DNA from 4 places in the Serratia grimesii genome. Region 1 is predicted to be linked to each of the others. Evidence: predicted binding sites of a transcription regulator. Region 1 holds the regulator's gene; each other region holds the start of a gene.
The links. The regulator CRP, encoded in region 1, controls carbon source genes, mostly activating them, when cyclic AMP is high. The targets are predictions, from matches to a motif close to ATGTGANNNNNNTCACAT.

Region 1 (5,943 bases):
ATTAAACTCTCGTTCAATAGGCAACAGCGCAAAACCCATAACACTCTTGTCGATGTAAACCACTACATAACCCACAAACAGCAAAAAAATCATTAGCGAACGATTTTTCATAGCTGATATTCCTTTAAGTTATCGCCCCAGTGTATGCCCGACAGAATGGGCACGCGGTAATAGTGTGCGCTTCGTCACTTTATAGTTTTAATAACAACCAATTAAGTCATACATGGCGAAATTATAGGCTTTACGCAGGCGGCGTAAGATGCAATCTTTTAAGCGGTGATGCTTTTTACTGATAGGGGGGGATGAGTGCGCTATTTACCTAAGTTGCAGCAGTTAAAGGTATTCCAACAGGTCATCCGCAGCGGCAGCATCCGTGGTGCGGCTCGCGCCCTGGGGCAATCCCAACCCGCAGTGAGCCGTAGCATCCGCGAACTGGAGCAAACGTTGGAAACCCAGTTAATTCTGCGCAGTAGCCAAGGGATGACGTTAACCGCAACCGGCCGTGCTTTTTCGCTGCGGATGCAGCTTATCCTGGAGGAATTGCAGCGCGCTTCCGATGAGATCCAGCAACTCAATCAACATTCACAGGGTAGCGTCGCCATCGGCTGCTCTTCGTTACTGGCACTTACGGTACTGCCAGGGCTGGTAGATGCGTTCAAATGTCAGTTCCCGCAAGCCAACCTGATAATCCGCGAAGCGCAGCTATCTACTCTGTTGCCGGCCTTGCGTGAGGGGAGACTGGATTTCGTCGTCGGCACTGTTAGCCCAGGACTTCCGCTGGAAGAAATGTGTCATGAGCCGTTATTCAACGCGCCATTTTGCATTATCGCACGTGATGGGCACCCGCTGGCGCAGGCAACGTCGCTGGATGATTTGCGGCAAGCCAAGTGGCTGCTGCCGGAAACCGACATGGGGTATTATCATCAATTACAGTCAGTACTCGGAAACTTTTATCAACAGTTGACCCATGCGCCGATTCGTTCGGATTCTGTAGTCTGTGGACTGAACATGGTGTTGGAAACGGACTGTTTGACTATCGTGGCGCGGGCGATGAGCAACCCATTCTCTTTGCGGGGAAAATTGGCAATCCTGCCTATCGACACTTTGCCACAGGCGCAATATGGCGTGCTGTATTCGCAAAAATCGCCGCTGACAGTGACGGCGCGGCGATTTCTCGATTTATTACGTACCCATTGCCAACGCTACAGCTGGTAGGGTCAGGCTACGTCGCGGATCTCGAAGCTGTGAGTCACACTGGCGGCCTTACTCAGCATCAATGACACCGAGCAGTATTTCTCTGCCGAGAGGTTCACCGCCCGCTCAACGACTTTGTCACTCAGATCCTTACCGGTCACGATAAAATGCAGGTTGATATGGGTGAACAAACGCGGTGCTTCTTCACGTCGTTCAGAAGTCAGCTTGACCTCGCAGTCGCGCACATCATTACGCCCTTTTTGCAAGATCGACACCACATCGATAGCACTGCACCCCCCCACCGACATCAGCACCATTTCCATCGGGCTAGGCGCTTTATCGCCCGCATTGCCGTCCATCAATACCTGATGGCCAGACGCGGACTCACCCAGAAACGTTAACCCTTCCACCCACTTAACTCTTGCCTGCATGCTGGTCACTCCGGTTAATTTCTTAAAATCAGGGTACGCTTTCGCATAGAAACTGGCAACGGAACCTGATGCTAATCATGCTGAAGCGAGACAACACAAGACACCCGCCTCACTCTGTGCTACAAACAGAGCCGCAATAAATCTTTCCGGGACACTGATTTCAGGGAAACTCCCAGGGAAAGGCTCCTTTACCGGTATGTTAACAGAATGTAGCTTGCAGCTCTCCCGGCAAGTTAATATGCTAGAGCGACAGCGTATATTTATGACACGCCTCAAAATCTGCTGATAGCCACCATTAAAACAACGGCGACAACAGGTTTTACAGGGAACTCTGACCCCTGTGACACAAGGCAGCGATAACAACAGAGGATAACAGCGAATGGTTCTCGGCAAACCGCAAACAGACCCTACTCTCGAATGGTTCCTGTCTCATTGCCATATCCACAAATATCCATCCAAAAGTACGCTGATTCACCAAGGTGAAAAGGCCGAAACGCTTTACTACATCGTTAAAGGCTCCGTCGCGGTGCTGATTAAGGATGAAGAAGGTAAAGAGATGATTTTGTCCTACCTTAACCAGGGGGATTTCATCGGCGAGCTTGGATTATTTGAAGAAGGTCAGGAGCGTAGCGCCTGGGTTAGGGCGAAAACCGCCTGTGAAGTGGCTGAAATTTCCTACAAGAAATTCCGCCAGCTAATTCAGGTCAACCCAGACATCCTGATGCGCCTGTCAGCCCAGATGGCAAACCGTCTGCAGATAACGTCTGAGAAAGTGGGTAACCTCGCCTTCCTCGACGTTACAGGCCGTATCGCGCAAACACTGCTGAACCTGGCAAAACAACCTGATGCCATGACCCATCCTGATGGTATGCAGATTAAAATTACTCGCCAGGAAATTGGCCAGATCGTCGGTTGTTCACGTGAAACCGTTGGCCGTATTCTGAAAATGCTGGAAGATCAAAACCTGATCTCCGCGCACGGCAAAACTATTGTCGTTTACGGCACGCGTTAATCACTGAAAAAACGGCGCGATGTTTCGCGCCGTTTTTTTATGCCCCAAGTCATCATGTGGCGCCGACTGATTTACCACCCGGAAGTCAATTACGCACTGCGGCAAACGCTGGTGCTGTGCCTGCCAGTGCTACTCGGCCTGTTGATCGGCCAACTGCAATACGGACTGTTATTTTCTCTGGTTCCTGCCTGCTGTAATATTGCCGGGCTGGATACCCCTCACAAACGCTTCTTCAAACGCCTGATCGTCGGTGGTTCGCTATTTGCACTCAGCAGCCTGCTATTGCAGCAAGCATTGCTGTGGCACCTGCCGTTGCCGGTACTGATGCTCGGCCTGGCGCTGCTCCTCGGCGTAAGCGGTGAAATCAGCCCGTTACATGCCCGCCTGCTACCCGCCTCGCTGGTTGCTGCCATCTTTTCTCTCAGCATGGCCGGTACAGTTCCGCTTTGGCACGCACCGTTGCTATACGTCGTGGGCACAGCCTGGTACGGCCTGTTTACCTGGTTTTGGTTCACGCTGTGGAAAGAGCAACCGATGCGCGAGTCGCTCAATCAGCTCTATCTGGAACTGGCAGATTACTTTGAAGCCAAATATTCGCTGCTGACCCAACATACCGATCCACAGACCGCGTTACCGCCCCTGTTGGTGCGCCAGCAAAAAGTGATGGATCTAATCACCCTGCTGTATCAGCAGCTTAACTTTCTACCGCACGCCAGTAACCTCGAGCAAAAGCGCCTGCAGCGTACTTTTCAGGTCGCACTGGATTTGCAGGAACACATTACCGTCAGCCTGCATCTACCGGAAGAAGTGCAAAAACTGGTGGAACAGAGCCAAGCCGAAGCGATCATCCGCCGTAATGCACAGGTGATTGCCGGCCGCCTGCGCACGGTGGCGCACGATATTCTTTATCACCAGCATTCTCAGCGCTTCAATATGGACAATGAACTGGCGGCACTAGAAAAAGTGGCGACGCAGCACCCAGACAACCCGGTTGGGCAGTTCTGTTACTACCATTTCAGTCGCATCGCCCGTCTGCTGCGCACCCAGCACCCACTTTACCGTCGCGATTTGATGGCCAATCAAAACCGCCTGCCTTTCTGGCCCGCCTTGGTCAGCTATCTGTCATTCAAATCCAACGCCCTGCGCAATGCGGCGCGATTGGGTGTCACACTTGCTGCGGGCAGTAGCCTCGGGATGGTTTTCAACCTGCCTAAACCTTACTGGATCCTGTTGACCATCATGCTGGTGAGCCAGAACGGCTATAACGCCACCCGGGTACGTATCCAGCACCGTGCACTCGGTACTTTGGTCGGGCTGGTGATCGCTGCTGGCCTGCTGCAATTGCAGCTGCCTGAGGCAGAAACGCTCAGCGTGATGTTGGTGATCACTCTGCTCGCCTACTTGGTCTCGCGTAAAAACTACGGGCTGGCGGTGATTGGCTTTACGGTGACAGCGGTCTACACCTTGCAATTACTGGCGCTAAACGGCACCCATTTCTTGGTACCGCGCCTGATCGATACCTTGATTGGGTGTGTGCTGGTGTTCGGTAGCACCATCTGGTTGTGGCCGCAGTGGCAAAGCGGCTTGCTGCGTAAAAACGCCCACCAGGCGCTGGAGAACGATCAACAGGCATTGCGTTTGCTGCTGGAAGAGCAAGAACCCGACCCCAGTGCACTGGCCTATGCCCGTATGCAGGTCAATCAGGCGCACAATGCGCTTTTCACCTCATTGAATCAGGCGATGCAGGAACCGGGATTTGAATCGAGCTATCTGGCGGATATGCGCCTGTGGGTGACACACAGCCAGTTTATTGTCGAACACCTTAATGCGATGACTATTCTGGCGCGCGAGCACTATATGCTGACGCCAAAACTGGCGGAGGAATATCTGCAATCTTGTGAGATTGCGCTGCAAAGCTGTCAGCAACGGCTGGAGTACGACGGGCCAAGCAGTGGCAACAGCATTATGCAGCCGCCGGATTTGCACCCTGATATGCCGGTGACCGAAATGGAACGCCACCTGCGGCGTATTTTGTCGCACCTGAGCGTCATGCATACCATCTCGTCATTGGCCTGGAGCCAACGCCCACATCATGGCATTTGGCTGAAGCGTAAACTCCGCGATCAATAAGGGCGCCGTATGGCGCCCCCGTTATCAAGACAACGCATTAAGCGTTAATCACATCCTGCACGGCCAACTCAAACAATGCCATACCGTCATCGATGTCCTGAGTTTCCACAACCAGTGAAGGGGCAAAGCGAATGACATTTGGCCCTGCGTTAAGAATCATCAGCCCACGAGCGGCAGCAGCAGTCAGGAAGTCGCGCGCCTTGCCGTGGTATTGCGGAGTCAGCTCAGCGCCAATCAGCAAGCCCATGCCACGGATGTCACTGAAGATACCGTACTTCTCGCCAATCTTCTTTAATGCCTGCACGTAAAAACCATGGCGCAGTTCAATGCCACTCAGTACTTCTGGCGTATTGATCACGTCCAGCGCTGCTTCTGCCACAGCACAGGCTAGCGGGTTGCCACCGTAGGTGGTGCCATGAGTACCCACCTGCATTACCGAAGCAATGTCTTCGGTGGTCAACATGGCGCTGACAGGGAAACCACCACCGAGTGCTTTGGCTGTGGTAAGAATGTCCGGCGTTACACCATAATGCATGTAAGCGAACAGCTTACCGCTACGCCCCATACCACTTTGTACTTCATCGAATACCAGTAGCGCCTGGTGCTTATCGCAGAGTTCACGCACACCTTTGAGGAATTCGGCATTTACCGGGGTAATACCGCCCTCACCCTGAATCGGCTCCATCACTACCGCACAGGTGTGATCATCCATTATGGCTTTTACTGCGGCCAGATCGTTGAACGGCACGTGCACGATATCCGCAGGTTTCGGCCCAAAGCCGTCAGAATACTTGGCCTGCCCACCCACCGAGACGGTGAATAGCGTGCGACCGTGGAAAGCGTTATAAAACGCGATGATTTTGGTTTTATACGGACTGTGGCGGGTAATGGCGTAATGGCGCGCCAGCTTGAAGGCCGCTTCGTTGGCTTCTGCACCGGAGTTGGCGAAAAACACCCGGTCGGCAAAGGTGGCGTTGATCAACTTGGTGGCCAGACGCAGCGCTGGCTCGTTAGTAAAAACGTTGCTGGTATGCCACAGGGTTTCGCCCTGCTGTTTCAGCGCCTCGACCAAAGCCGGGTGACAGTGCCCTAACGCCGTCACCGCAATGCCGCCAGAGAAATCGATATACTCTTTCCCCTGCTGGTCCCACACGCGGCTGCCTTTGCCCCTGACCG
Region 2 (5,943 bases), 2.4 Mb from region 1:
CTCGTTACTGTTTCCTGAAGTGTGGGGCAACGGCTACAGCGTGGTGCAGTCACTGCTTAGCGCGCCGCCCGGGGTATTATTGGTTGGCGCGATTCTGCTCTGCAAGTTGCTGGCTGTACTCGCCAGTAGCGGTTCCGGTGCGCCTGGCGGGGTGTTCACGCCTACCCTGTTTGTTGGCGCTGCACTCGGTTCAGTGGTTGGGCAATTGTGTGCCCTTTGGCCGGAATTAGGCAGTGCGGTGCCGCTTCTGATGGCGTTAACCGGCATGGCCACGCTATTGGCTGCAACCACCCACGCGCCAATTATGGCTGCATTAATGGTGTTCGAAATGACCGGCGAATATACGCTGCTGCCTGGCATCTTGCTGGCTTGCGTGATCGCAACCACCGTGTCACGTGGCTTACGTTCAGTATCGGTCTATCACAATGCTTAACGGCCCAGCAGAGGCGTAATATCCAGATAATGCGCCAGCTCACGCTGCTCAGCGCGCGGCAAATAAGGAATCTCCCCCAGCAGCGGCGCAGGAATGCGCTGCTGCAACGCCTCGATGGTTTCAGCGTAGTGCGCCAAACCTGGATTAATGCGGTTTGCCACCCAGCCCAATAAAGGCAGACCATCATTGATAATGGATTGTGCGGTTAGTAATGCGTGGCTAACACAACCCAGTTTAATTCCTACCACCAAAACCACCGGTAATTGCTCTTGGATAACCCATTCGGCGTAAGGCCGCATGTCGTTCATCAACACACGCCAACCGCCACTTCCTTCAACCACCACGGTATCGGCTTTCGCGGATAAATGCTGCAAACCGCTGCTCATCACGCCGTAGTTGATGTCGTCGGTAGGCTGGGCGTGAAACACCTCTTCCAGGCAGGTGATGGGATTAATTTCTTGATACGACAACGGCATGGTTGAGGATGTCTGTAAAACCAAAGCGTCTTTATTGCGAAGGCCTTCGCTGGTTTCCTGACAGCGTGCGGCAACAGGCTTATAGCCGGCCACAGAGCGGCCTTGTGCAGCAAATGCCTGCAACAAAGCGCGGGAAACCACGGTTTTACCGACATCGGTATCCGTACCTGTAACAAATAAACGCGTTAACATGACTTAATTGCCCCGAGATGCACCGTTAACCAAAATATCACCGCAAAGACGGCGAAAGAGACGAACGGGAAAAGTCTAGAGGATGCCGGGGCGACGGGGCTTGAGGTAGCTCAACCTTTTGTCGTTAAACGATAAGAATTACTGATTGGTAATGAGGATATATGGCCTATCCTTGCAACAACTGCACCAACAGAGAGCCGTTATATAACGCTTCTTTTACCAGCGCGGCACCCGGCATAGTGCCCTTATTGAAGAACTGCGTGGATTCTACCTTCACATGCTCACTGTAAGCCGGTAGCGATTGTTGGCGGATACAGGAGGCAATTGCCGGATGAAGAATGTCCGCCGCCCGGTTCAACGGTGAACCGACCAGAATTTTTTCCGGATTGAACAGATTGACCATGATAGCCAAAATCCGGCCTACGCTGTGTCCAACCCCAAGGATGATGTCTTTCGCCAGTTGATCACCCGCCATCGCGGCATCACACAACGACTCAACCGTCAGTGGTGCGCCATGCAGACTTGAACTCATCGACGTGCCAAGACGTTGCTGCGCGATTTCCAGCATGTTTTCGATACTGGCTACAGTTTCCAGACAACCGTGGTTACCGCAGTAACAGCGTTTGCCATAAGGATCCACTTGAGTATGACCAATCTCAACCACGCTGTGGCTACCGGCGTGCAGGACTCTACCACCGGTGATCACACCCGCCCCGACGTTGTGGTCGATCACCACCTGAATTACGTTTTGGCTGCCGCGTGATGCACCGTATAAGGCTTCGGCCATTGTCCAGGCGCTAATGTCGTGTTGCAGATAAACCGGCAGACCGGTACGCGTTTCCAGCGCCGGACCTAAGGGCATGTCTTCTACGTCGTAAAATGGCATGCGGTGCACGACACCAGAAACAGCGTCAACCATGCCTGGCAGCGTAATAGCGATAGCCGTAAGCCGCTCAAGCTTGCTTTGATGACGAATGAAGAATTGGTCAACTTCACCAAGAATACGTTTTAACAGGGGGTCGGGATGCTCGGCGGCTAAAGGCAACAGCTCTTCGACCACCAATTTGCTGCTGATATCACGCAGCGCCAGCGTAATGGTGCCACGACTGATGCGAGCGGACAGATAGTGCCAGGCTTCAGTGTCCAGCACCAACCCCACTGCAGGACGGCCACGGCTGCCGACTTCTTGGTATTCGGTTTCTTTAACCAGATGCGCTTCCAGCAGTTCGCGAACGATTTTGGTGATACTGGCGGGGGCGAGCTGCGCGCGTTTGGATAATTCAATACGCGAAATGGGGCCCAGTTGATCGATTAACCGATAAACTGCCCCTGCATTTGTTTGCTTGATTTGATCAATATGCCCAGGCTGCCCAACAGCAATCACAAACCTGCTCCTACTATTTTTCGCGCTTCTAAATAAAGACTATCGGCTATGGTGGGGCTTTTGTAATACAGCGTCAACTATTTGATTCGTTATGTGATTTGCTGCACAAATTCACCCCACTTTCACTGCGGATTGTGTTTTATTTACCCAGCCAGACATTCAGGTTAACAGCAATGTCATCAGCGATTTGGCCGCTGCGGTCAATGGCCTTTGTCGATGGTGCACTAGCCACACTTCCGTCATTGCGTCCGGTTCTGCCAACGGCAAATATTGCACCCCGTCGATTTTAACGCGTGCGAAAGACGCCGGCAGAATAGAAATACCCAATCCGGAAGACACCAGACCGATAATGGTCATCGCCTCGCCAACCTCCTGCGTGATGTAAGGGATGATCCCCGCTTTGGCCAGCAAGGATAAAATTTCGTCATGCAGCGCGGTGCCTACCTCACGTGAGAAAAACACGAAAGGCTCTTCGGCTAAATGTTGGAAGCGCAATGTGCCTGGTGCAACATAGGTTAACGGGTGCCCTTCCGGCACCACGGCCACCAACGGCTCACACAGCAAAAGCTGATGTTTCAATGCGTCTGGTAAACGCGTATTACGCATAACACCCAGATCCAGCTCACCATTGAGCAAGGGTTCGATCTGCTGTTTGGTGTTTACTTCGCGCATTTTAATATGCACCTGTGGGTGTTGTTGCCGAAAAGCCCGCAAGCTACGCGATACGACGCTGATAAAAGGGGCTGAAGACGTGAAACCTATGGTTAATTCCCCCAATTCCCCGCGCTCCAAACGGGCCGCTTTCTCCGCCGCCCGGCCGACCTGATCGAGTACCTGATAAGCTTCTTTCAGGAACATTTCTCCCGCCTGCGTCAGGCTGACATTGCGGTTGTTACGTGCCAACAAACGCGCACCAACCATTTCTTCTAACGCCTGGATTTGCTGACTAAGCGGTGGCTGTGAAATCCGCAAGCGTTCTGCTGCACGACCAAAATGCAATTCTTCCGCCACGGCGACAAAATAACGCAGGTGTCTCAACTCAATATTCATACTTTAAACATCTCAATTTTAATTATTAATATATTAGACAAAAAACTGCCCTCTCCCTATGATTTTGTTAACTCATTAAATGCTGATATATGCCCAATAGCTTTCAAGTTGCAGCCAGGCGCCCAGCTCGCACATCCCCAAACGCTTACTTGAGTAAGCGACTGGCGTAAGCGAATGCAGGTAACAACGCTGTAATTTGAAAGATGACGGGTATCAATCACACCAAGTTCGGTAAGGAAAAACTGTGACAACCCCTGTGCGTTCTACGGCCAGTATGCCGTCGACGCTAGCCGCCAACGACGATGCGGCTGCTGCGCCAAAAACCCAACGTTCCACCCTGAACAAACTTCCCTACATCGAACGCGGAACGCCGCAATTTATACGTGTCACGCTAGCGTTGTTTTCTGCCGGTCTGGCGACGTTCGCCTTGCTATATTGTGTGCAACCGATTCTGCCGGTTTTATCGCAAGACTTTGGCATCTCCCCCGCCGAAAGTAGCCTGTCATTGTCGGTTTCCACCGGCTTGTTGGCACTCGGCCTGATGTTTACCGGCCCACTCTCTGATGCCATCGGTCGCAAACCGGTCATGGTTGTGGCACTGCTGCTGGCGGCAATCTGCACCCTGATATGCGCCTTTATGACCAGTTGGCAAGGCATCCTGCTGATGCGCGCGTTGATAGGGCTTTCACTGAGCGGTGTCGCTGCCGTCGGCATGACCTATTTGAGCGAAGAGATCCATCCTAGCTTCGTCGCTTTTTCAATGGGGTTGTATATCAGCGGTAACTCGATCGGTGGTATGAGTGGTCGTTTGGTGACTGGGGTGCTGACCGATTTCTTCTCCTGGCGTGTGTCACTGGCCGTAATCGGATTATTTGCCCTGGCCGCCGCCTGTATGTTCTGGCGTATTTTGCCCGCTTCAACGCATTTTCGCGCCAGTTCACTGCGTCCACGCACCTTGCTGATCAACTTTCGTCTGCATTGGCACGACAAGGGGCTGCCATTGCTGTTCGCCGAAGGTTTTCTACTGATGGGCAGCTTCGTGACCATGTTTAACTATATCGGCTACCGCCTGCTGTCGGACCCTTACCATCTCAGCCAAGCGATTGTCGGCCTGCTGTCGGTGGTGTATCTGACCGGTTCATACAGCTCACCGAAAGCCGGTGCCATGACCAGCCGTTTTGGTCGCGGGCCCGTGCTGCTGGTTTCAACGCTGATTATGCTGATCGGGATTCTGATCACTGCCCTGGCTCCGGTAGCGGTTATTTTTATTGGCATGATGCTGTTCACTGCGGGTTTCTTTGCCGCCCACTCTGTCGCCAGTAGTTGGATCGGCCGTCGCGCTCGCCGGGCCAAAGGCCAGGCATCCTCGCTTTATCTGTTCTGTTACTACGTAGGTTCCAGCGTCGCGGGGACACTTGGCGGCGTTTTCTGGCACAGTTTCGGCTGGAATGGCGTAGTCGCGTTTATCAGCGTGATGTTGCTGCTGGCTTTATTGGTCGTGCATTACCTGAAGAAATTACCGGAAGCCGCACGCATTTAATCCTCTGTTCACCGCCTGCCAGTGATTAACTCATGCGGGCGGTGACCTTGATTCCCCTGCCAGACTTGGACAACGCGAGGTTAAATTCATCACAGTGGCTGATGTTGCCCTTTTGTTTGCTGTTCTCTTATTGTATGTTGTAACTAAAATGAGAGGTGAATGATGGACAAGTACGATTTAATCAGCAGGATGAATGCTTGTTTCAATGAGCTGGAACAGGCGCTGGCCGCTCTCCACCAGCAGATCCTTCCTCTGCGATTGTTGGCTGGGCGGGTGTTCAGTTTGCCGGAGATCGAAAAAGGTAAAGAGCATGTGACAGTGGAGCAGATCGCTGTCGAACAGCACCTAGGCCAAACTGCGCGTGATTTAGCGCTAGAGCACTTCCAACGGCTGTTTATCCACCACAACAAGCATAATGTCAGCAGTAAAGCGGCGGTACGCCTGCCCGGCGTGATCTGCCTGGCGGTGGAACAACCGGAATACCTGAGAATACAAGAACACGTTGCTTTGATTAACCGGCTCAAGGCCGAGCTGGAGCAGATTATTACCGTCGACTCAGGCCTGGCACCGGAACAACGTTTTGACTTTGTTCACACTCACCTGCATGGCCTGATCACCCTCAGCGCCTATCGTACTCTTACCGTTTTGACGAACCCGGATTCGGTTCGTTTCGGCTGGGCCAACAAGCATATTATCAAGAACGTGAAACGCGACGACATTCTGGCTCAGTTGGAAAAAAGTCTGAAGGCTGGCCGCGCAGTCCCGCCCTATAATCGCGAGCAATGGGCCGAATTGGTCAGCCGCGAGATCGATGACGTCAGCCGTCTGCCACAGCAAGCGTCGCTAAAAATCAAACGCCCGGTAAAAG
Region 3 (5,943 bases), 380 kb from region 1:
GACATTGTTGACCTGTTCGACCCGGGCCTGTTCGCCGACCACGTGGACCTGATAGCTTTTGCGGCTGTTCAGCAGGTCCAGCACCGTCTGGTTAACGTCGGCAAAGGTCAGTTCGGCGTGCGCATCCGCCAACAGCTTGCCGATAAAACCACGCCCTATATTTCCCGCACCGAAATGTAATGCTTTCATAGTCCTACCTTTCTAATGTCGAAGGGTGCAGCAAGCTGCACCCCTTAAAATGATTCTGTTATCAGGCTTTCTTGCCGCCCAGTAGATCCAGCACTTCCTGCACGCTGGTGGTATTTGCCAGCCGTTCGATGACGCCGTCGTCATCCAGTGCATTGGTCAGGCTGGTAATCACCTGGATGTGTTCGTTATTGCGTGCGGCGATGCCGATAACCAACCGCGCAACCTCATCCTCTTCATCACCGAAACGCACGCCCTGCGGGTATTGGCAGAACACCACGCCGGTGCGCAGTACCCGGTCTTTGGCTTCGATGGTGCCGTGCGGTACGGCGATCGACTCGCCCAGGTAAGTAGAGGTGAGTTTTTCGCGTTCCAGCATCGCAGGGACGTATTCCGGCTCAACATAGCCGCCTTTGACCAACTGCTCACCGGCAAAGCGGATTGCCTGCTCTTTGTCGCTGGCGTGCAGGTTAAGGAACACGTTGCTTTCGCTAAGGCGGAACAGGTTTTGCTCGCTCGCTTCAAAGCTATCGTCCAGCGTGCTGATCACTTTCTGTTGGTTATCGGTGGTTTTGTTGGCCGCCACCAGACGCTCGGTCAGATCGCTGTACAGCTTGCTGTCGAGGAAGTTGGTCAGCGAGATATGCTGTGCCTGTGGCGCATGACGCATCGCACGCTCAGTCAGATCACGGTGAGTAATCACCAGATCGACATCATCCGGCAGGCTGTTGATGGCACTGTTGGTCACCGAAATGTTTTTCAACCCAGCGTCCGCCACCTTCTTGCGCAGCACCCCAGCACCCATCGCACTGGACCCCATACCTGCATCGCAAGCGACGATGATTTTGCGCACTGTCGTCAGGTCACCATCTACCGCTGCGTGAGCCGCCGCACCGCCTTTGGACTGAGATTTCATTTCCTGCATACGGCGAGTCGCTTCTTCCAGATCATCCTCTTCTTTCACTTTTGAGGTTTTCAGCAGGAAGGCGGAGACCACGAAGGACACCGCGAAGGCTGCGCACACTGCCGCAATGTTGGCGAAGTAAGCACCTTTTGGTGTCATCGCCAGTACCGCCAGGATGGAACCCGGTGAGGCTGGGGACACCAGACCGCCGTTCAGCATGGTGAGGGTGAACACACCGGTCATACCGCCCAGGATCACCGCCAGCAGCAGGCGTGGATTCATCAGCACGTACGGGAAGTAGATTTCGTGGATACCGCCCAGGAAATGGATGATCGCCGCACCACCAGCAGACTGCTTGGCGCTACCACGACCAAAGAACATGTAGGCCATCAGCACGCCCATACCCGGGCCTGGGTTGGCTTCAATCAGGAAGAAGACAGATTTGCCGGCCTCGGTCGCCTGCTGGATGCCCAGTGGCGAGAAGATGCCGTGGTTGATAGCGTTGTTCAGGAACAGGATTTTCGCTGGTTCGACGAAGATAGACGCCAGTGGCAGCAGGTTGTTCACCACCATCACATGCACGCCCGCTGCCAATAGCTTCGACAGCACTTCGACCAGTGGACCTATGCCCAGGAAGGCCAGAATCGCCAGCAGCATGCCGATAATGCCAGCAGAGAAGTTGTTCACCAGCATCTCAAAACCGCTTTTGATCTTACCGTCTACCCAGCGGTCAAAATGCTTTATCGCCCAGCCACCCAACGGACCCGCGATCATCGCGCCGAGGAACATCGGCATGTCAGCCCCGACGATCACGCCCATGGTGGTGATCGCACCGACCACCCCACCGCGATCGCCCCCTACCAACCGGCCACCGGTGAAACCGATAAGCAACGGCAGCAGATAGGTGATCATTGGGCCAACCAGCTTGGCTAAGGTTTCGTTAGGCAGCCAACCTGTAGGAATGAATAACGCAGTGATGATACCCCAGGCGATAAATGCGCCAATGTTGGGCATCACCATGTTGCTTAAGAAGCGGCCAAAGTTTTGAACTTTGACTTTGATGTCTGGTGAAAACATAAAACACACCCCTATTGTTACGCGCTGACAATAGAGCGCGTGATTATTGTTGTTACGATCCAGCCGTGTTGATGCTGTATGCGAAATGGACTCTATCACGCTGTTTTTACCGCGCGAACTTCACGGATTTTTTGTGATCATAATCACACTAATAACCCCACCAATAGGCCATTTATAGTGACTTTGATCACATTTACTCAGTGTAAAAAAACCACAAAAGAGACAAAACTCGCTTAAATCCAACAAAAACGTGATTTAAGTCACATTTAATTGATGCGTGTTTGTTTTTAAATTGTGATGTAAATCACAATTTATTTGTCAGTGATGACCGAATCCTGTTCTAAGGGCTTTCTTCCCTGTGAGCATTCATCCTGTCGGGAAATCGCTGTGCGATGAATGAAAGAAAACTACATGTCGAAAAAACGATGATTAATTGAAGTGTAGTACAGAAGCGTCGCACAAGAAGTGAGCAAGCTGTTGGAAAGACTGGAAGGGAACTGTCGGAACAGAAAGGCAGAAGCCAAACATCGGCTTCTGCCTTTACACTATTACTGGGTCACGCTTGAGACGGTTTTCTGCGCATTCAGTAAATCCTGCTGCTTAGCCACCAGATTCGACATCATGGTGTTGTACTGCGTTGCCTGCTGGGAAGTACGGAACTGCACGCCGTTATTGTTGAAGCTCACCTGATTACCTTGAGTACGCAGGAAATCCCCGACCTGGACCAGATCCTGGACGAAACTGGCGGTGGTCGGGATAACTGGCATCAGCGCATTGGCTGGCCCGGTGACAATCTTGTCATAAGCCTGGTTATACACGGCTTTCAGATCGTCGGGTTGCTTCAGTGCTGCCCGTGCGGTATCCGCTTGTGACTTCGCCGACTGAATCTGCTGCCCCAGCAGGTTCAGCGCCCCAACGGACTGTTGCAGCGTATCACGTTTGCTCATGTAGTCCTGCGCGGTGCGGATCTGGTTAATCTGATCCAACGCCGGTGTCAGGCTGGCATCCAATGACTTGGACAATTGCTGGGAAAAACCGACCAAAATGGCGTAATCCCCGGCATAGTTACCGAATTTCTGTTTTTGATCTTCGCTCAGCGTCGGGATTTTCGCGCCGCTGCGCATCACCGTATTCTGTAAGTAATCAATAAACGCCTTGCGTTGTTCCGGCTCTTTATCGCCGCAAGCAGTCAGCTGCATGACCACCAACAATGCCAATACCGGGGCCAACCAACGCGCGAAACTCCTGCTCTGGATCCCTACCGCCATGTGACATAACTCCTGTTATAAACCTGCTTTTTCATCGGACTCCGTCCCTTTTGCTGCACTCCTTGCGCCTATAAGAATAGATCAACTGAGTACGATCCGATACGCGATTCACCGTTCAGGGGCTATTCTTTGGCAATAGAGGGTAACAGCAGCAATTGAAACCAAGCCTTTCCCCACGTCGACGAACTATTAGCAGCACCGAAGGAGAAAACGGAGGGCGTGCCGACCGCAATAAAAAAGGCGCCCTAAGGCGCCTTTTCACAACAGAACGGTTTACTGCAGTACGGAAATATCCGCCACCTGCAGGAACAACTCACGCAGCTTGCTCAGCAACGTCAGACGGTTCACACGCACCGCTTCGTCTTCTGCCATCACCATCACGTTATCGAAGAAGGCATCAACCGGCTCACGCAGATCGGCCAGCTCTACCAACGCATCTTGATAATTGCCTGCAGCGAAATACGGCTCCAGCTTATCGCGCAACACCACCAGATGGGTTGCCAGTTGGATTTCAGCCGCTTCTTTCAATACCGAGGCGTGTACGCGGTCATTCAGCGTATCAGTAGACTTAGCCAGGATGTTAGAGACACGTTTGTTAGCCGCAGCCAGCGCTGCCGCGGCTTCCAACGTACGGAAGTGCGTCACCGCTTTCACACGTGCATCAAAGTCAGCCGGTTTGGTCGGACGACGAGCCAACACCGCCTGGATGGTGTCGACCGCATGGCCTTCTTCCTGGTACCAAGCGCGGAAACGACCCAGCATGAACTCAACAACTTCGTCGACAACCTTGGTGTTGGTCAGCTTGCTGCCGTACAGGCGCACAGCCTCTTCGGTCAGCGTCTGCAGATCCAGCGACAGATTCTTCTCAACGATAATACGCAGCACACCCAATGCGGCACGACGCAGCGCAAACGGGTCTTTATCACCTTTCGGATGTTGCCCAATACCGAAAATACCGGCCAGGGTGTCCATCTTGTCGGCGATCGCCAGCGAACAAGCCACCAGCGATTCCGGCAGTGCATCACCGGCAAAGCGCGGCTGGTACTGCTCGTTCAGCGCAACGGCAACGTCTTCCGCTTCGCCGTCATGGCGCGCGTAGTGCATACCCATCACGCCCTGGGTGTCGGTGAATTCGAAGACCATGTTGGTCATCAGATCACACTTCGACAGCAGGCCCGCGCGGGTAGCGTGGTTGACGTCAGCACCAATCTGGCCGGCAACCCAGCCCGCCAACGCCTGAATACGGTCAGTCTTGTCACGCAGGGTCCCCAGTTGCTGTTGGAACAGCACGGTTTCCAGACGCGGCAGATTGTCTTCCAGACGTTTTTTGCGGTCGGTGTTGAAGAAGAATTCGGCATCGGCCAAACGCGGACGCACAACCTTCTCGTTACCGGAGATGATTTGCTGCGGATCTTTGGATTCGATATTGGCCACGAAGATAAAGTTCGGCATCAGTTTGCCCGCCGCGTCATACACCGGGAAATACTTCTGGTCGCCCTTCATGGTGTACACCAGCGCTTCTGCCGGTACCGCCAGGAATTTCTCTTCGAATTTGGCAGTCAGCACCACCGGCCATTCCACCAACGAGGCCACTTCTTCCAGCAGGCTTTCGCTCAGATCGGCTTTACCACCAATTTTCGCCGCCGCCAGTTCAGCGTCACGCTTGATCAGCGCTTTGCGCGTATCGTAATCGGCGATAACCTTGCCACGCTCCTGCAGGATCTGCGGGTATTGATCGGCGTTGTCGATAGTGAATTCAGCTTCACCCATGAAGCGATGACCACGAATCGTGCGAGCAGAATCAATGCCCAGCACGGTACCTGGTATCAGTTCTGCACCCAGCAGCATCGTCACGGTGTGCACTGGACGCACGAACTGCACGTCGGAATCACCCCAGCGCATCAGTTTCGGGATAGGTAGCTTGGCCAGCGAACTGCTAACCATGCCCGCCAGCAGCGCTTGTGCGGACTGGCCTTTAACATGGGCGCGATACAGCAACCATTCACCTTTGTCGGTCGCCAGGCGCTCGGCCTGATCGACGGTGATGCCACAACCGCGTGCCCAACCTTCGGCTGCTTTGCTTGGTTTGCCGTCAGCATCAAACGCCTGAGCAATCGCCGGACCGCGTTTTTCGACTTCGCGATCGGCCTGTGCAGCGCTCAAATTAGCCACTTTCAACGCCAGACGGCGCGGAGCGGCAAACCAGCTCACTTCGCCGTGCTCAAGATTGGCGTTATCGAGCTCGGCGGTAAAATTCGCGGCAAAAGCTTCTGCCAGTGAACGAAGAGCCTTCGGCGGCAGCTCTTCCGTGCCGATTTCCACCAGGAAAGTCTGTTGAGTCATGGCTGCCTCTTAGTTCTTGTTCTTTTTGCACATTGGGAAGCCCAGCGCTTCGCGGGAAGCGTAGTAGGCCTCAGCAACGGCTTTGGTCAGCGTGCGGATACGCAGAATATAACGCTGACGCTCAGTCACTGAGATCGCCTTGCGCGCATCCAACAGGTTGAAAGT
Region 4 (5,943 bases), 2.3 Mb from region 1:
CTCGGAAAAGATCGACAAGGTTGTGATTATCAGAAAAATGTTCACAGCCTAAACACTCATATTCATACATCCTTCAGTGTACCCACCATATCCACTTCCTCTACATACAGAGGGTTATGTCTACACAAACTAGCAGATGCAGGTACCATCATGGTTGCTATCGGTCATTCCATAAGCATTTCTGACGTCGCCTCACAACGCCGGTCTATGAGCTTGTGCAATCTGCATAAGAGTCATAATGTTAATTGCCTTGAGACGCAGATTCTTACATGAAAGTGAGCCGTTTTTTAAGGACGACTGGCGATAAGTGATATATAACCAAATAGTGCAAAAGATAAGGGGAATCGGATGAGAGGGGGATTATTTTTGCTGGCTGTTTTAATGCTATCTGGTTGCTCAGGGCCTTTGGGATCAATCTTGGGTGTTATTCCTCAGCATTCTGACATTTGCCCACAGGGGAGAAACTCGATTACTGGTGAATGCCGTTAGTCATCAGAGCTTAAGACGTCGTATCTAAAACGATTCACTCCGTGCCTGCATTGTTTGGTCAACGTGTACATTTTCCCAACACACCACGCTGTTATGATGTGGTCAGCCTGGCATGTAGCCTGCCACATAACGTCATTAAGACCCTATCCGGTTATGTAAAACCGGATATTGCCTTTTTAAGCATCAGATCTTAACTCCCCCCCAGTAGTGGAATCTCATCCGCACTACAGTTCGCCACTAACATCATAGCTACGACGACGAGGATGGAGATGATGGTGCATAGATCCGACTTGCGCATGCTGCTCCTTAGCGTCCAGTGACACCGATGACTTCGATTGCTGCCCTGTGCAGCTTTTGGCAGTAGTCGTCGGGTTGTTTTTCGATCTCTTTGATCAGATAGGCGAGAATACTTTGCTTGCTGATAGGTGTGTTCGCAGAAAGCACCTGAATGACGCTTTTACCGACCAGATGATATATGTGCTCACGGTACGTCTCGATATCTTTATCGCTGAGTCCGTAAAGGGAATAATCGATCATAAAAGTTTACCGCTGGTGGAATTTAAAATGCCAGCCGAAGCTGGCAGAGAAGCCATATAAAAATAAAGTCCTGCAAATTCCACTTAGGTTGATATCTATGTGGAAGGTTTACGATAACGTAGTAAGAATATTCCTATCAATAGGTAACGGCAATCCAGATGGCTAATTAGGAAAATCCTCAGGTTATGCGCATAGTGCGGGCCGTGCCGGAGGAGGAACTGAACGGTATAGAGATACAGATTTAATCTTCCGTCTGCGAGCTCAGGCTCTCAGGCAGTAGATGCGCCAGCAGCAGGTCGAGAGTTAACATCAGTCCATAACGTGCAGCGCTACCGCCACTGAGTGGCAATACTTTATCGGCCAATTCGGCAAGTGTACTGCCTGCTGGGGCCACGGCTATACGGTAAGCTCCAGTAGCGCCGGCCAGCTTTGCGGCGTTAAGCAAATCAGTGTTTTCCCCACTCATTGATAGCAGAACTACGCATTGCTGCGTGCTAAGTGTGGACGCTGTCATCCGCATTAGCGCAGCGTCCTGACAGGCGAAGGCGGGATAGCCAAGTCCGACCAAGCGTTGCTGCAATTCATTGACGTACAGCGCCATGCTATTTACACCAAAAATATGCACACTTTTGGACTGGCTTAATTGTTGGCAGGCTTCGATCAATGCAGCATGCTCTACCTGCTGCAGTTGCTGATGCAACGTGGTTTCTATGTCATTAACGCGTTGCAGCCACAGGCGCGGTGGTCCATTGGGGGCCGTTTGCGCGGTTAAATAGCGTGAACCGCTGACGCTGGCCTGGGCCAATTTCATTCGCAAATCGCGAATATCATCACAACCAATAGTTTTGGCAAAGCGCGTGATAGTTGCCGGACTGACACCCGCCTGGCTGGCGAGTAGCTCAATGGTAGCGGAGGAGGCGAAGGCGATATCGTCCAAAATGGTTTGCGCGACCTTTGCTTCCTGCTGGCTGAGCTGATTTTGGCGTGCGCGGATCTGATAGACAATGTCGCCAATATCTTCACAACCAATGGATTTAGCAAAACGACTGAGCGTTGTAGAACTGACGCCAGGCAGCTTACCGATACAGGCGGCTGATGCGAAAGCGATATCCATGCCGCCCAATACGGGTTGAGCCACCGCGGCTTCAGCCTTTGCCGGCACGGGCTGGGTACGCATCAAAGAGATAAAGTCGTTAAGATCCTGGCAGCCAAGGGACTGAGCAAAATGAGCGACGATCTCGGTACTGACACCAGCACGTTCGGCCAACTGTTCAATGGTTGCCTTTGACGTGAATCCGGGATTATCCAGGATGGTCCGGGCAATTTTCGCTTCCTGGCGATTGAACGGGCTTTGGCGAAACTGAATGTGGTAAACGAGATCCATGACTGCAATGCCCCTTCTGTTATGCCAATCGGCGATCTGTGCTCCAAACTAGCCTGTTTTTCACACGGCATAAAGCAATACACAGAAGAATAAAGTACTGAAAATAATTTTCAATTCATCCTGCATGAAAACGAGATGCTCCTCTCATCGTTTAATTGTTGATAATTTATCCTGCTGTTTTTAAAGAATAAAACGGATTTTTTAATTCTGTCTCCAAATAAAACTCAATCGTTGATCACAGCGTTGAAAAAAATTTTCATGATAATTTTTATTTAACATTTTGTTTTTAAAGGATTAAGTAAAAAACATAATCAAATCCTATGGATCTAAGGTATTTACAAGCGTGTTACAGCATTGTTTTATATTTGCACAGCCGAGGTGGCTAGTAACAATCGGGACACCCAAAAAATGCAAACAATCGTCTTATGCTGCGCTGCAGGAATGTCTACCAGCATGCTGGTACAAAAAATGAAAACCGAGGCACAAAAACGTGCTTTGGATATCGAAATTGAAGCCGTGCCCGTAGCGGATTTTGAACGCATCGTTGAAAGGGCGGACATTGTGCTACTGGGGCCACAGGTGAAATATGAACATGCGCGGCTTTCGGAACTGGCTGCCCCATTAGGCAAAACCGTCGCGGTTATTGACATGTTGGATTACGGCACCATGCGTGGTGATAAGGTGCTGGATAAGGCACTGGGCCTGTTGGGCTGATAACACCCTGTGGGGCATAGCCCCTCACACCCTATTATTGATTGATTTAGAACGGGTTATTTTATTAATCCGTCGGGGATTGCTGTGCCTGGAATCAGGCGAGGGGAGGTAATGATGGATTTGGAAACGAGCGTTATGGAGCTGTTGGTTCATGCTGGCAGTGCACGCAGTTCGCTGCTTTCGGCACTGCAACTGGCACGGCGCGGTGAGTTTGATGCTGCGGATGCCAAACTGGAAGAAGCAAAGTCTGGCATCGGTCGGGCGCATAGCATGCAGACGGAACTGATAGGCATGGACGAAGGCTGTGGAAAAATACCGGTCAGTTTAATTCTGGTGCATGCGCAGGACCATTTGATGAATGCAATGCTGATCCAGGATCTGGCCACCGACATGATCGAGCTTTATCGTCGTTTACCTCAAGGGGCAGGCAATGACTAAAATAACCGTAATTGGTGGCGGCAGTAGTTACACGCCAGAGCTGGTCGAAGGATTGATTGCACATTATCAGGATGTGCCATTGACCGAGCTGGCGCTGGTGGATGTTGAATCCGGTCGTGAAAAAGTGGGCATCATTGCCGAACTGACCAAAAGAATGTTCAGGCGTAACGGGCTGGAACAGGTGGTCGTTTCGGTGCATTTTTCGCTGGAAGCGGCCATTCGTGGTGCCAGCTTCGTGTTAACTCAACTCCGTGTGGGGCAATTGGCAGCCCGCGCTGCTGATGAACGTCTGGGGCTCAAATATCAACGTCTGGGGCAGGAGACAACCGGAGTCGGTGGTTTTGCCAAAGCGCTGCGGACCATTCCGGTGATGTTGGCGGTCGCACGTACGGTAGAAGCGGTCGCACCAGATGCCTGGATTATCAACTTCACCAATCCTGCCGGGATCGTCACCGAAGCGGTATCACGCTACAGCAAGGCGAAGATCATTGGGGTGTGTAATGTGCCAATCACAATGCACCACATGATTGCCGACATGCTGAAAGCGCCGCACGATCAGGTGGATCTGCGTTTCGCCGGGTTGAATCATATGGTGTGGGTACACCAGGTGACGCAAAGCGGGAAGGATGTCACCGCCGACGTATTGGACATGCTGAGTAATGGCGAAACACTGTCGATGAATAACATCAAAGACCTGCCGTGGCCTCCCGCTTTTTTACAGGCCCTGGGGGCGATTCCGTGCCCATATCATCGCTATTTCTATCAAACGGCGGGAATGCTGGAGGAAGAGATAGAAGCGGCTGCGGCGCAAGGGACCCGGGCTGAGCAAGTGATGAAAGTTGAGGCGGAGCTATTTGCTTTGTATGCCGACCCGGCATTGGATAAGAAACCAGAGCAACTGAGCTTCCGTGGCGGCGCGTTCTATTCAGAGGTGGCGGTCGAGTTGATCCGTGCCATTCATAACAACAGCGGCAAGGTGCTGGTGGTGAACACCCGCAATAACGGCGCTATTCAGGGACTGCCGGACGATGCGGTGATTGAAACTAACTGCGTGATCGATGCGCAGGGTGCACACCCACTGAGTTTTGGCCCGATGCCACTGGCAATGAATGGGTTGACTCAGCAGGTAAAAGATTTTGAACGGCTGACGATTGAGGCCGCAGTGCATGGCGATCGTCAAAGTGCACTGTTGGCGCTGGTCGTGAATCCATTGATTGGTGGTGTTGGCATTGCGCAACCCTTGCTCGATGAGGTGCTGAGCCTGAACCAAGCCTATTTACCGCAGTTTAATTAAGTCGAAATTCCATAATAACAATCACGACAGAACCGGTTTTGCCGGGCAGGGGGGGATGATGGCGGGTTTAAATAGCATTCTTGAACGTTACGTATTGCCGACGGCGTTAAAAATCGCAGGGCAAAAACATATTTTGTCGGTGCGGGACGGCATAATTCTCAATATGCCGTTTATGTTGATTGGGTCGTTCTTCCTGATCTTCGCCTATTTGCCGATCCCAAGTTATGCCAACCTGATGGGGGAGGTGTTTGGTGCAGCCTGGCGGGACAAACTGCTGTACCCGGTTAAGGCAACCTACGACATCATGGCAATTATCTCCAGCTTTGGTATTGCCTACCGGTTGGCGGAAAAATACCGTGGCATGGACCCGCTGAGTACCGGTGCTGTTTCGCTGGTGGCGTTCATCATGACGATTCCCCAACACACGCTGTTTGCGCCTGTGAAAGGGGCTGCCGAGCAGATCGTCAAAGGTGTGTTGCCGATGAATTTTATCGGCAGTCAGGGGTTGTTTGTGGCAATTGTCGTGGCGTTGCTATCGACGGAAATCTACCGTTTTGTGCATAACCGCAATCTGGTGATCAATATGCCGGAAGGGGTTCCGCCAGCGGTAGCTAAATCCTTCTTGGCGCTGATTCCGGGCTTTTGTGTGTTGGCGGTAATTTTGTTGTTGCGTCTGATCGTCGAAGCCACGCCGTTTGGTGATATCAACACCATGATTGCTACGTTGATCGGTATTCCGATGCACCATGTGGGTGGAACACTGCCGGGGATGATTTTCTCGGTTATCCTGATCGGCCTGCTATGGACGTTGGGACTGCATGGGGATGCCATTGTATTGGTATTTATTCAGCCGGTTTGGCTGGCAAACATGTCGGAAAATTTGGTCGCGTTTCAGAACAACCAACCGATCCCACACATCATTACTCAGCAATTTTATGATCTGTGGATCGCCCCCGGCGGAACAGGGGCCTTATTGGGATTGGTCATCTTTATGCTGGTGCGCAGCCGTAGTGCGCAGATGAAACAGTTGGGTAAAATTGCCGCGCCAGGTTGTCTGTTCAACATCAGCGAACCCATGGTATTCGGT

Region 2: a site for CRP is predicted at 2,577-2,594, ahead of mlc (sugar metabolism global transcriptional regulator Mlc). Genes of this name have one in related genera too.
Region 3: a site for CRP is predicted at 2,299-2,316, ahead of SGBXF1_RS00375 (PTS mannitol transporter subunit IICBA). Genes of this name have one in related genera too.
Region 4: a site for CRP is predicted at 2,541-2,558, ahead of SGBXF1_RS09290 (PTS sugar transporter subunit IIB). Genes of this name have one in related genera too.

The regions. Positions count from the first base shown of each region.
Region 1 is NZ_LT883155.1:4,785,521-4,791,463, forward strand. Features, by position in the region: gene SGBXF1_RS22395 (MFS transporter) at 1-111, opposite strand, end outside; gene SGBXF1_RS22400 (LysR substrate-binding domain-containing protein) at 307-1,215, shown strand; gene SGBXF1_RS22405 (OsmC family protein) at 1,218-1,625, opposite strand; gene crp (cAMP-activated global transcriptional regulator CRP) at 2,005-2,637, shown strand; gene SGBXF1_RS22415 (YccS/YhfK family putative transporter) at 2,692-4,767, shown strand; gene argD (bifunctional acetylornithine/succinyldiaminopimelate transaminase) at 4,805-5,943, opposite strand, start outside.
Region 2 is NZ_LT883155.1:2,412,724-2,418,666, reverse strand. Features, by position in the region: gene clcB (voltage-gated ClC-type chloride channel ClcB) at 1-433, shown strand, start outside; gene bioD (dethiobiotin synthase) at 430-1,101, opposite strand; gene mlc (sugar metabolism global transcriptional regulator Mlc) at 1,268-2,485, opposite strand; gene SGBXF1_RS11470 (LysR family transcriptional regulator) at 2,645-3,535, opposite strand; gene SGBXF1_RS11465 (MFS transporter) at 3,810-5,075, shown strand; gene tus (DNA replication terminus site-binding protein) at 5,238-5,943, shown strand, end outside.
Region 3 is NZ_LT883155.1:79,245-85,187, reverse strand. Features, by position in the region: gene SGBXF1_RS00380 (mannitol-1-phosphate 5-dehydrogenase) at 1-189, opposite strand, end outside; gene SGBXF1_RS00375 (PTS mannitol transporter subunit IICBA) at 251-2,167, opposite strand; gene SGBXF1_RS00370 (DUF3053 domain-containing protein) at 2,716-3,435, opposite strand; gene glyS (glycine--tRNA ligase subunit beta) at 3,709-5,778, opposite strand; gene glyQ (glycine--tRNA ligase subunit alpha) at 5,788-5,943, opposite strand, start outside.
Region 4 is NZ_LT883155.1:1,965,485-1,971,427, forward strand. Features, by position in the region: gene SGBXF1_RS09280 (hypothetical protein) at 796-1,026, opposite strand; gene SGBXF1_RS09285 (MurR/RpiR family transcriptional regulator) at 1,268-2,410, opposite strand; gene SGBXF1_RS09290 (PTS sugar transporter subunit IIB) at 2,819-3,124, shown strand; gene SGBXF1_RS09295 (PTS lactose/cellobiose transporter subunit IIA) at 3,236-3,562, shown strand; gene SGBXF1_RS09300 (6-phospho-beta-glucosidase) at 3,555-4,856, shown strand; gene celB (PTS cellobiose transporter subunit IIC) at 4,915-5,943, shown strand, end outside.